DNA from 3 places in the Microbulbifer sp. JSM ZJ756 genome. Region 1 is predicted to be linked to each of the others. Evidence: predicted binding sites of a transcription regulator. Region 1 holds the regulator's gene; each other region holds the start of a gene.
The links. Region 1 encodes LexA, which represses DNA repair genes until DNA is damaged. Its sites were predicted from a motif close to ACTGTNTNTANANACAGT; they were not measured.
Positions count from the first base shown of each region.

Region 1 (4,209 bases):
CGCACCCGGGAGGCGACCTGTGCCGGGTCTGCGGCAAAACTGCGGTCACCGACAATGCGGCAGTGCTGGTCATCGGCGTCCAGCACCGGGGCAAAGCTGAAATCCACATCCTCGGCACGCAATTCCGCCGCCAGCAACCAGCCCGCATCACGCAACTGGTCCGCATCCGCATTGGCGGCCAACAACTGCATGGAGGGGATGCGGGTAAAGTCGTCACGGAAACGCTGCACGCGCCCGCCCTCCTGGTCAACTGCCAGCAGGATCTCCGGGCGCAGGTCACGGATCTCGGTGACAAGCGCCCGCAACTGTGCGCGACTGCTGTAGTTGCGGGCAAAGAAAATCAGCCCACCCACCAGCGGATGGCGAAGCACTTCCCGGTCCTCTGCCGTGAGCTCGGTGCCCTCGACATCAACCATTACCGGACCAATCAATTCACCCATCTTATTCCCTCATTGCTTAACACTGGCGGTACAGCCTGCATCCGCCGGCGCTAAAGTCTCGCTTATGACTTCTCCGTATCCGCCCGCAACATGGCCGCAGCTGCGGGCACGAGGCGGTCGAGTGTTTCCGGCAGGCTGCTTTGCGCGTCGAAATCCTCCCTGAGGATAGCGTCGATGGCATCAAAGCTCGAAAGGGTAAAGATCGTCGCCCCCAGCATAAAATAGAGCCGCCAGTAGAAAGTGACCGGGTCGATTCCCGGCAATGCCTGGCTCAGCAGGCCGGCGAAACGACGATAGCTCTCGCCATAGCGGGACACGATATAGCGACGCAGGTGGCCCTGGTGTTGGGTATAGGCCATGCCCAGCAGGCGCATGAACCGCTGGGGATCACGCCCCTCCGCCGCCAGGCTCGCCACACCGCCGCGGAAGAGGCTACCCAACAGCTCCTCCACTTCCAGCTTTTCGCCTGCAGCCACCCGCCGGTCCAGGTCTGCGGCCAGGGTCTCTGTAAAGGGCGTCAAAAAACGCTCAAACACCGCCTGGATCAGTTCTTTTTTTGACCCGAAATGATAATTTACCGCTGCGAGATTGACCCCGGCGGTACTGGTAATGGTGCGCAGTGAGGTCTCCGTGAAGCCACGTTCGGCAAACAGTACCTCTGCGGCATCCAGAATCCGACTGACCGTATCTGTCTGGGTCATACAAATTCAAACCAACAATTTAAACACTTGTTTTGATCTGGCTGAGATTAGCACACTTGTATCCGAAAAATCGCGGGTACTGAAGGCGGCAGGCAGACATTAGATTGGAAGTCAAACGCAAGGGGACAAGGATCATGGCACATAGCCACCCTGACATAGGCAACTGGTTCGAGATGCTGGAGAGCGGACAACTGTTCGAGGTGGTCGCCCTCGACGACCTGCACAGGACAATCGAAATCCAGTACCTCGACGGCACCCTCGATGAGCTGGACATGGAGCAATGGCAGGTATTGCCGCTGGCTCCGGCTCCTCCACCCGAAGACGCCAATATCGCCTATGGCATGACCGCACGGGAGCACAGCCCCAGCTCCAGCGATCCCGGCATACCCGAAGAGCAAAACCCGCTGGATTACCTGGAGGGAGAGAGCTTCAGCGGTACCGATGAATCCCTCTGAAGCGAATGACTACTGCTCGCGCTCGCGGATGTAGTCGATAATAATTTCTGCCGCCTCATCGACGGTATCGACAACATGGAAGAGGTCCAGGTCGGATGCGTCGATACATTTGCTCTGCAGTACCGTATCCACCAGCCAGTCGCGCAGGCCCGCCCAGTAGCGGCGCCCTACCAGAACAATCGGGAAATGAAGGACTTTCTGCGTCTGCACCAGGGTCAGGGCCTCGAAGAGCTCGTCCAGCGTGCCGTATCCGCCTGGCAAGCCGACAAACCCCACGGCGTGCTTTACGAACATGAACTTGCGCACAAAAAAGTAGCGAAAGTGGAGGCTGATATCCTGGTATGGGTTGGCCGTCTGCTCGAACGGCAATTCAATATTGAGGCCGATGGATGCCCCCGGCTGCGGGTGTGCCCCGCGATTGCAGGCTTCCATCAATCCCGGCCCGCCGCCGGTGATTACCGAGATTCCCTCCGCAGCCAACAGCTCCCCGAGCCGTACTCCCTGTTTATATTCCGGGCTTTCTTCGGTAAACCGCGCGCTGCCAAATACGGTCACCGCACCAGTCAGCGCAATCAGGCGCTCTATTCCATCCACCAGCTCGGACTGGATACGCAGGACGCGCCAGGCCTCGGGCATCTTGGCATCTAACATTCCACTTTCCCTGTTCTGTCGCGTTTCTCAACGCTTGTTATTTTGTCGGTTCTTCCCTGTCTCTCCCTCCAATGTAGCAGTATGTGACGACAGCGCTGTGAATTTGCGCCGGGGGTAAATCTGTATATAATCACAGCAACTGTATAAAAATACAGACACACGACCAGGTGAATCTATGACCAATCTCACGGCCCGCCAATCCCAGGTACTCGAGCTGATCAAGACCTACCTCGATGAAACCGGCTATCCCCCTACCCGCGCGGAAATTGCCCGGCAGCTGGGGTTCCGATCCCCCAATGCCGCCGAAGAACACCTCAAGGCGCTGGCCCGCAAGGGTGCCATCGAAATGGTGGCGGGAGCCTCCCGCGGAATCCGTATACCCGATTATCACCCGGGGTTGCCGATCGTCGGTCGTGTAGCAGCGGGTAACCCGATACTCGCCGAGGAAAATATCGAGGATTACTGTGACCTGCCCACAGACTTCTTCCACCCGCCGGCAGATTACCTGCTGCGCGTCCACGGAATGAGTATGCGGGATGCGGGAATTCTCGACGGCGACCTGCTGGCCGTGCAGCGCACTGACCAGGTACGCAATGGGCAGATCGTTGTCGCCCGGATTGAGGACGAGGTAACCGTCAAGCGCTTCCGCCGCAAGGGCAACCAGGCAACCGTGCAACTGCTGCCGGAGAACGAGGAATTCGATGTAATTCAGGTAGATATGCGCGACAAGCACTTTGTCATTGAGGGCCTGGCCGTGGGCGTGATCCGGCAGAGTCCCTGACCCGGGCACACTCTGTAACGACGAACCCCCTGCCCTCCCAGTTGGGCAGGGCCTAACCCCCTATCTTCTCAGCAACCCACGCCTTCGCACTATTCCGCGGGTTTCGTATAGTCCCGCGGGTACCTGCCGCCGTCCGTAACTGTCACCAGCATCAGCCACGCACACGCGTCTGCGCCCCTGGCGTGCGCCCGGGCAGGACGGCGCGGCGGCCTGGCACAGTTCAACAGCCGGTTCGAGATGGGTATCAGGTGGGCCCAGTGAGGGGCTGGAGGGTATTGGATGGGCGACCAGCAGCAGCATCGGCTGTGTTGCCGCACCGCTGGCCGGCCCCGGCGAGGGGATCAGTGGATTGTGTGGTTAACAGGCTCCAATTCCTCTTCCTCGAGGTATTCGGCCGCAATCTCATCAATATTCTGCACGGCGTCGATGCCGGCTTCCAACATGGCACGGGCCACTGCAATCTTGTGCTCGCGCAAGAATTCAGAGCTGGCGTCCGAAAAATGAATACGCACCAGCGGATCCTCCTTCTCCCCGGCACGGCGCAGGGCGACATCGCCGTTGGCGAGTTCGATAATTTCAAAAGTTTCGGAGGACATTCGCTTCTCCTGCAACATCAAGTTTTGCGCAGTGTAACACAGGGAAGGAGGTAGAATCAGTGTACGGGAGGCTCCGGACTGCCCCGCGGGCCTGGGGCGGCCAGGGCTGCTGCAGCCGGAGCGCAGCAGGCAGTTGCTGGATCGCGGCCCCCGGGTTGGCCGCTAATACTCTTCCATATGCGCTCGCTGGCGCCGGATTAGCTCCACCATCGACTCCCGCCAGTTCCGCAGGGCATCCAGGTCAGGGGCGGCAGATTGCCGTGAAAGGTCGCGAAGGGGAATTACCTGCGCCGGGGAGCCCGCTCCATTGCCTTGCGAGGCGCGGCTACCGGAGAATTGCCATAACCCCAGCCAGGCCGCTTCTATACCCGCCAGCCAGCTCTCCGGGTCCCCTGCCAGGGCCTCCAGTTCGGCCGCCTCGGAAGACGACATACCGCGGGAGGCAGCATCACGGGCGAGCTGCCCCGGCGACTCCGGCTGGCTGCCCAGTTGCAGCTGGTGCGCCAGCTCACACAGGAACGCCCGGTATGCCAGCCACAGTTGCAACACCACGGCATCCTGCACGGCAGCCTGGTGCAGCCCCCC
Region 1 is NZ_JBISER010000001.1:497,387-501,595, forward strand. Features, by position in the region: gene nagZ (beta-N-acetylhexosaminidase) at 1-440, opposite strand, end outside; gene ACH6CX_RS02175 (TetR/AcrR family transcriptional regulator) at 503-1,141, opposite strand; gene ACH6CX_RS02180 (DUF6763 family protein) at 1,276-1,596, shown strand; gene ACH6CX_RS02185 (TIGR00730 family Rossman fold protein) at 1,606-2,247, opposite strand; gene lexA (transcriptional repressor LexA) at 2,423-3,028, shown strand; gene ACH6CX_RS02195 (hypothetical protein) at 3,370-3,624, opposite strand; gene ACH6CX_RS02200 (DUF6586 family protein) at 3,787-4,209, opposite strand, start outside.

Region 2 (4,209 bases), on a different contig from region 1:
CCAGTCGCGGTGCCACTGCAGGTACTGCCCGAGGGCGGCCAGGGCAAAAGCCTCCAGTTCGGGCCAGCTGAATTCCTGCCGTTCCGGGTAGGTTTTGCGGTCCTTGAGGTTGTGCCACAGCATCTGCAGGGCCACACGTTCGCCATCGCCGGTTCCCGGGCCGGTCTCTTTCACTGTGGCGGCCTGTTGCTGCAGCAGGTAGCAGTAGCCGTAGATTTTCAGTTGCGCCCAGTGCAGTGCCCGGGCGGAGTCCGGCAGTTGTTCCGGTGTTACGTAGGTGGTCTTGATCTCATCCAGCTGCACAGGCGTGTGCAGGTCTGCCGGTGGGTGCAGGATATCCACGCGCCCGCCCAGTACCACAGCCTGGCCGTCGATCTGCAGTGCAACCTGTAACCGGTATTCGGCCTCGCTGCCTTGCGGGCGTTTCTTCTGCAGTCTCTGGTGGGCGCGGATGCCCTCCTCGGCGGTGGGGCCGCCGGGCCCGTCGCTGGCCAGGTCGCCGCTGCGGCAGGCGAACGCCACCAGTTCCTTGACCGACAGTTGTAGTGTGTTGTCGCTCTCCGAGGTTGGTGACTCCTCGCTCACGGCTGTTGATTCGCTCAAGGCTGCCACTCCACATGCAGTACCCGGTGCGGGATCCGGTGGCGGGCGAAGAAGGCCAGCCAGCGCTGCTGGTTCTGCTGCAGGCGGTCGCCGGGGCCCTTTACTTCCACCAGCTCGTAACCGCCCCCGGCCGGGAACAGCACCAGGTCCGGCAGGCCGTTGCGGTGGTGGGCGATATCCCCCAGCAGCCGGCGGAACAGCACTCGCCAGTGGTCGGCGGGGATACGTTCCAGCGCCAGTGCCAGCAGCTCTTCCGGCAGGCCCTCCCAGGCCACCAGGGGGTTGGCGATACCCTGTTTCTGCCGGTAGTGGAGCCATACCCGCTCCGCCAGGGTGCCAGCGTCCAGCTCCGCCAGGCGCTGCTCGAACGCCGCGCGGCGTTGTGGATAAAAGTCGGGGGTGCGGAAGTCGCTGGGCGCTACCTGGAATGGGTTGAAAAAGGCCCCGGGCACCGGGCTGAAGAGGATGTCCCACACGTACAGCCCCAGCACGCCCTTGAACAGGGTGTTCTCCACCCAGTAACACTGGTTCTCCTCGTGGCCCTGTTCCAGGTGCGCCGCCGCCAGCAATTCCACCCGTTCGGCTAGCCGGGGCAGGGCGACGGTCTCCGTGGGCGGCTGGTGCCGGGCCGGTGCTTCCCAGCCATCCAGGCGCCCGGCCTTCTTTGCGGTGCGGTAGCCGAAGCTCTCGGCAAATACCTGTTCGGCCTCGTTGTGGGGCGCGTCGAGGATTTCCCGGCACAGCGCCAGGCCGGTGTCGACAGCGTCGCGCTTGACCGCGATGCGTGCGCGCCGCTCCCGCGCCGGTGGCCGGGTGCAGCGTTGGTAGAGCTGGTCGGCGGCCTCCAGGGCGTCGATGCGCTCCAGCTGCCGGGCCAGTGTCAGGCGCAGGCGGTCGAGCCGCCGGTGCAGGGTGGCATCGCCATCGATGCCGTCGGGCAGCTGCTCCGCCAGTGCGAGGATGTCTTCGGCTTCGCCCTCCAGGGCCTCCTCCAGCTGGGCCAGGCAATCGTAATAGCGCAGGTGCCGGTCGATCTGCTTCCGGTCCCGGAACGGCAGGTGTTCCCGGTCCAGCGGGTAGGCCTCGTAGCGGAACAACCCCAGGTCGCGCAGCACATAGTCGGTCAGGTCCTGGTTCAGGTTGCCGAAGAAGCACAGCTTGAAGGTCTCGAAGTGCTCCGCCGCCTGCACCGCCAGCAGGGTTTCCCCTTCCAGCAGTGCCTTCATTAAGGCAGGCGTTGCGGCCTCCTGCTCGAGCAGGGCCTGTTCCAGCTCCGGGCGCTTCAGCGCTTTTGGCAGGGGAACGGGGCTGTTGCCCAGCAGCTCTGCCTTGGTGAACAGGGGCAGAATTTCTTCCAGCGGTAGTGCCGGGTCGCGCAATAACAGGCCGGCTTCCACCAGCTGGTCGGCGGCGCGGGGCAGGTCGGTGATCTCGGCATAGGCCAGTTTTTCCAGCCGGAACAGCGCGCCACAGGAGGACGGCACACCCTTGCGCGACAGCAGCCGCACATAAAGCCGCTGGCTGTCCGGCTGCAGCGCGCAGAAGTCCCGGTAAAAGCGCTGCTCCCCCGCCGACAGCAGGCCCTCATACCGCGCCATCACAAAATCCACCAGGGCGCGGAAGTTGCTCAGGTAATAGTCCGGTGCCAGTTCGACGGGTTCGCTCATGGGCCTGCAGGTTGTTCCGGGATGGTTGCCAGCGGTGGTGTTGCGGAAGCGGGTGAGGGCCGGCTGGGGACAGCGGGCCGGTTGCCGCACGGGAGCTGTATGGTTATACAGCATGGGGCCTGCGACGACAAACCCTGCAGCCGACCCGCTGGACAGGGGCGCCGGCCCGGCTGGATGGAATACCACTGTGACCGTGATCCCAACCCGGGTCTGTAGTTTGCGGTTAGTATGGATGCGCGCGAAGCCGGTATGATGCAATGACCGGACAGCAGGATGGAGACCCTTCTTGCTGGCCGTGCCTTTTCTGGCTGCCGTCGCCGGTATGCGGTCGCGCGTGAAAAGATCAATAATAAACCGCAATCCTGGAGAACCCTGTGATGCTCAGGAAATCCCTCCTCCTGTTCTGCACTGCGGCCATTGCCGCCTGTGCCTCCGTCGACTCGCACCAGCCTGCCAGGCCCGCGGATGCCACCGATTACACGGCCATAGAGGTCGCACCGGCCGAGACCGAGCATTTTGTCCAGACCGACAGCAAAATTTTTGATGAGCCCATGCTCGGCGTGCTCTACGACTACGCCAACAAGCAGTATCCATCTGACAACCTGGACCTGTTTGTATACCCGATCAATCACTTCGACTGGGGCGACACTGAGTCCCTGCTGCAGCAGGAGATGCAGAGGGTACTTGCCGAGATTGATCGGGCGACGGAACTTGGCTACTACCGCTCGCGGGGAGCCGAACAGGTGGATCCGCATACGGTAGCTTCCGCCGACGGACAGCTGGAGGGACTCAAGGCCTCATTTGAGTTTGAGACCAATAATGGTGGCCGGTATTTTTCCAATGTGTACCTGTTTGTCGAGGGTGACAAATTTATCAAGGTCAGGAGCAGCTTTGACAGCGAGGCGACGGTGCCCTGGGATGGCGATGAGTTTGTCCGCGAAGTCCTGCCGAAGCTACAGGTTCCCGGTGAATCCGCACACCTGAAAAAACTCCGTGCCGCCCATCGACAGCAACTCAAGGACAACCTGATGCGGGTGTTCCTGCAGGCGGCCATGGAACAACAGGGAAGCACGGACGGAATCGAAGCGGCGGATGAGGCTGGCGAAGCTGCGCAAGCCCCGGAATCCGCAACTGGTGCAGGGATGGAAAGCACTGAAGAATAGCTGCCTCGCTTAATAGTCCTCCTGTTATTCCCTTCGCCCTGCAGCTGGCTCGCCTAACGGTCACGACCGGGAAGCGGCCGGCTGCTGCAGCGGCCGTCCATTGATGGCCTCACTCCCGCCGGCCGTCCAGGCTGGCCGCACGATCTCCATACCGTTACCCTGACTTCTTTCACCGCGTAAATGAAAGGTTGTTATTCATGAGCCAGTCCCGGCGTGCCTGGCGCACGCGCAAGGCCGGAGCCATCAGTAACCTGCAGCTGGTGGAGGAACCACTGCAGCCACTGGCCGCCGATAAAATCCGGGTGGAGGTGAAGGCCGTGGGCCTGAACTTCGCCGATATCTTCGCGCTTACCGGCCTCTACTCGGCCACACCAGAGGGGAGTTTTGTCCCCGGGCTGGAATTCAGTGGGATAGTGAGCGAGTTGGGTGCCGCGGCTGAGACCGACCTTGCCGTGGGAGACCGTGTCTACGGCTGCATCCGCTTCGGCGGCTACGCCACCAGTGTGGATGTACCGCCGCAGCACTGCCGCCGGATGCCCGAGGGCTGGTCATTCGCCGAGGGGGCGGCCTTCCCGGTGCAGAGCCTTACTGCCTACTACGCGCTGACTGACCTGGGTGCGGTGCGGCCGGGCCAGCTGGTGCTGGTGCAGAGCGCCGCCGGCGGCGTGGGGCTGCAGGCCATGCGCATGCTGCAGCAAATGGGTGCAGTGCCCATCGGTACGGTTAGCTCGGACAGCAAGCGCACATTCCTGGCGGGGCTGGGTTTCGATGAGGTG
Region 2 is NZ_JBISER010000003.1:49,973-54,181, reverse strand. Features, by position in the region: gene ACH6CX_RS06445 (ATP-dependent DNA helicase) at 1-612, opposite strand, end outside; gene ACH6CX_RS06440 (VRR-NUC domain-containing protein) at 600-2,270, opposite strand; gene ACH6CX_RS06435 (hypothetical protein) at 2,648-3,433, shown strand; gene ACH6CX_RS06430 (zinc-binding dehydrogenase) at 3,631-4,209, shown strand, end outside.
Region 2: the regulator LexA is predicted to act here: its motif matches at 2,365-2,382, upstream of ACH6CX_RS06440 (VRR-NUC domain-containing protein).

Region 3 (4,209 bases), on a different contig from region 1:
TCAGCAGGCCCGCACGGGTGGTCGCGCCGACCAGGGTAAATGGAGGCAGGTCCAGCTTGATGGAGCGCGCGGCCGGCCCCTCACCGATCATGATATCGAGCTGGTAGTCCTCCATAGCCGGGTATAGCACCTCCTCCACGTGCGGGCTGAGGCGGTGGATTTCATCGATAAAGAGGACGTCACCCGGCTCCAGATTGGTCATTAGTGCTGCCAGGTCGCCGGCCTTCTCCAGCACCGGTCCCGAGGTGGTCTTGATGGCGACACCCATTTCCGTGGCGATGATATTGGCCAGCGTGGTCTTGCCCAGCCCCGGCGGGCCGAACACCAGCGTGTGGTCCAGGGCATCGCCGCGCAGGCGGGCAGCCTGGATAAAGATCTCCATCTGCTCGCGCACCACCGGCTGGCCCACATAATCGGCGAGACTCTTGGGCCGCACGGCGCGATCGTGCTGATCTTCCTGGCCGGAGGGGCCAATGGGCTCGGGCGCAATCAGTCGGTCAGCTTCGATCATGGCTTCCTCCGCCAGCATAATCACAACCGCAAGGGCGAACCTCGTGCTCGCCCAATTCCGGACGGGCGGCCACGATGCCCGCCCCTACGACACCATTAGCTGGCCAGACACCGTTCATGCCGGCACCATGCTCTTGAGGGCCAGACGAATCAGGGTGGCACTGTCTGCATCGGGCTGCTCCTTCGTCGCCCGCGCCACCATCTTCGTGGCCTCGGTGGGCTTGTAACCCAGTGCCGCCAGGGCGCTTTCCGCCTCCCCGGCATGGTCGACTTTCGGCTCCGCCGCAGTGGCCATCAGCGGGATATCGTTGCTGTCACCGAACTGCGGCGCGAGTTTGTCGCGCAGCTCGATGATCAGGCGCTCGGCGGTTTTCTTGCCCACCCCGGGCACCTTCACCAGCGCCGCCACGTTATCCTCCGACACGCAGCGCGACAGCGCAGCGCCGTCGAGGCCGGACAGGATCGCCAGCGCCATCTTGGGGCCGACGCCATTGACCTTGATCAGGGTACGGAACAGTGCGCGGTCCGCCTCACGGATAAAGCCGTACAGCTGCTGCGCAGTCTCGGACACGGCCAGGTGGGTATGCAGCACCACCGGCTGCCCTGCCGGCGGCAGTTCAAAAATGGTGGTCATCGGGGCCAGCACTTCATAGCCCACCCCCTGCACATCCACCAGCAGGTGCGGCGGCTGTACTGCGGCGAGGCTGCCGCTCAGTCTTCCGATCATCGTTATCCGGTTCTCTGTGTGGTTTTACTTCTTTATATATGTTCCCGTGCAACCTTCCCGGCTGCCACCGCCCGCTAGGAAACCGTGAGACGACCGCGTCGGAAGCGGCCCCGGCCACTGCCCGCGGTATGCACCAGGGTCTGCATGGTGTGCATATGGCACAGCGCCACGGCCAGGGCATCGGCGGCGTCCTCCTGCGGCGCGGCCGGCAGGGATAACAGGGTCTTCACCATATGCTGCACCTGCAGCTTGTCCGCCGCGCCACTGCCGACGATGGCCTGCTTGACCTTGCGCGCCTCGTATTCCGCCACCGGCAGGTCGGCGTGGGTGGCCGCCACGATGGCGGCGCCGCGGGCCTGGCCCAGCTTCAGCGCGGAGCCTGCGCTCTTGGACATGAATACGTTCTCGATCGCCATCTGCGCCGGCTGGTATTGGCCGGCGATCTGACTCACGGCATCGAAGATCAGCTTGAGGCGCTCGGGCAGCTCCGCGTCGGGCAGGCGGATCACACCACTGGCCACATAGCGGGCCTTGCCGCGCTCCACGTCGATCAGGCCGTATCCGGTCTTGCGCGAGCCGGGATCGATCCCCAGGATTCGGGTCAAAGGGCGCCTTCCTGTATGTTTATATAGTAATGGCGAAAGGTAAGAAGTGTCCCAAGGCGGGCGGGAGGCGTCAAGGGAGGCAGGGCGGGCCGGGCGGCCCACCCTCCCGGGTCAGCCGAGCTCGGCCATGACCTCTTCGGGGATATCGGCATTGGTATAGACGTTCTGCACGTCATCCAGGTCTTCCAGCATATCCACCAGTGCCAGCACCTTTTCCGCACCATCCTTTTCCAGCGGGATGGTGGTGGACGGGATCATGGCTATTTCGGCACCGTCCGGCTTGAAGCCCGCCTCAGTCAGTGCGTCTTTTACCGGCATGTAGTCCTGGAACTCGGTGGTGAGTTCGATACTGCCGTCATCGTTGGTCTCGATGTCCTCGGCCCCGGCCTCCAGGGCCGCCTCCATCAGGGCATCCTCATCGGTGCCGGGCTCGTAATACATCTGGCCCTTGCGGGTGAAGAGATAGGCTACCGAACCATCGGTTCCCAGGTTACCGCCGCGCTTGGTAAAGGCATGGCGAACTTCGGCAACGGTGCGGTTGCGGTTATCGGTCAGGCACTCCACCAGGACCGCAACACCGCCGACACCGTAGCCCTCGTAGGTCACCGCCTCGTAGTTATCACCCTCGGCATTGCCCGCGCCGCGCGCAATCGCCTTGTCGATGGTGTCCTTTTTCATGTTGGCACCCAGCGCCTTGTCGACAGCAGCGCGCAGGGCCGGGTTGTCATCCGGGTTGGGACCGCTCTTCGCAGCGACGGTCAGCTCGCGAATGATCTTGGTGAAAACTTTGCCGCGCTTGGCATCCTGGGCCGCCTTGCGGTGCTTGATATTGGCCCATTTACTGTGTCCAGCCATTACTCTCTCCGGTAATTCTCCGTCGTGGCTTTTGCAAACCTGTCGTCACCCCGGTGCCAGCCGGGACCCGGATGGCACTGGTTGCCGGCCAGCGCCGGCAGGGGACGCAACTGTTAACTGACCTGCTCTTCCTTCTTCTGGCGCAGGCGGATATTCAGCTCGCGCAGCTGCCGCGAATCCACGGTGCCCGGGGCATCGGTCATGACACAGGCCGCGCTCTGGGTTTTCGGGAAGGCGATCACATCGCGGATTGAGTCGCTGTCGGTCATCAGCATCACCAGGCGATCGAGGCCGAAGGCCAGGCCACCGTGGGGCGGCGCGCCGTACTTGAGCGCGTCGAGCAGGAAGCCGAACTTCTCGCGCTGCTCGCGCTCGTCGATCCCCAGCGTACGGAACACCGCCTGCTGCATGTCCTGGTTGTGGATGCGGATCGAGCCACCACCCAGCTCGGTGCCGTTCAGGACCATGTCGTAGGCCCGCGACAGCGCTTCCAGCGGGTTCTTTTCCAGCTCTTCCGGTGAACAGGAGGGAGCGGTAAACGGGTGGTGCAGCGAGGTCAGGCTGCCGTCGTCCTCCTCCTCGAACATGGGGAAGTCCACTACCCAGAGCGGTGCCCACTCGGCGGTGTACAGGTCCAGGTCCTCGCCCAGCTTGCAGCGCAGGGCGCCCAGTGCCTCGGAGACGATCTTGGCCTTGTCGGCACCAAAGAAAATCAGGTCGCCGTTTTCGGCCTGCATGCGCTCCAGGATCGCCGCGCGGGTCTCGATGGGCAGGAACTTGGTAATCGGTGACTGGAGGCCGCCCTCGAGGTCATCCTTGTCGTTGACCTTGATGTAGGCCAGGCCCTTGGCCCCGTAAATACCCACAAACTTGCCGTAATCATCGATCTGCTTACGGGTCAGCTTGTCGTTGCCGCCCGGAACCTTCAGCGCCGCCACGCGACCCTTGGGGTCATTGGCCGGGCCGGAGAAGACCTTGAACTCCACCTCGGTCATCAGGTCCTTGATCTCCACCATCTCCAGCGGGATACGCAGGTCCGGCTTGTCGGAACCGAAGCGCAGCATGGCCTCGTAATAGCTCATGCGCGGGAAGTCACCCAGCTCGACACCTTTCAGTTCGCTGAACAGGCTGCGCACCATGGCCTCGGTAATCGCCATGATGGCGTCTTCGTCGAGGAAGGCGGTCTCGATATCGATCTGGGTAAATTCCGGCTGGCGATCCGCCCGCAGGTCTTCATCGCGGAAACACTTCGCAATCTGGTAATAGCGATCGAAGCCGGACACCATCAGCAGCTGCTTGAACAGCTGCGGCGACTGCGGCAGGGCGAAGAACTTGCCGTCGTGGGTGCGGCTCGGCACCAGGTAGTCACGAGCCCCCTCCGGCGTCGCGCGGGTCAGGATCGGGGTCTCGATATCCAGGAAGCCCTCGCCATCGAGGTAATTGCGGATGGCCGTGGTCAGCCTGGAGCGGAAGCGCAGGTTGTGCTGCATCTCGCGGCGACGCAGGTCCAGG
Region 3 is NZ_JBISER010000008.1:154,741-158,949, forward strand. Features, by position in the region: gene ruvB (Holliday junction branch migration DNA helicase RuvB) at 1-511, opposite strand, end outside; gene ruvA (Holliday junction branch migration protein RuvA) at 626-1,237, opposite strand; gene ruvC (crossover junction endodeoxyribonuclease RuvC) at 1,312-1,842, opposite strand; gene ACH6CX_RS13850 (YebC/PmpR family DNA-binding transcriptional regulator) at 1,954-2,697, opposite strand; gene aspS (aspartate--tRNA ligase) at 2,811-4,209, opposite strand, start outside.
Region 3: the regulator LexA is predicted to act here: its motif matches at 1,853-1,870, upstream of ruvC (crossover junction endodeoxyribonuclease RuvC).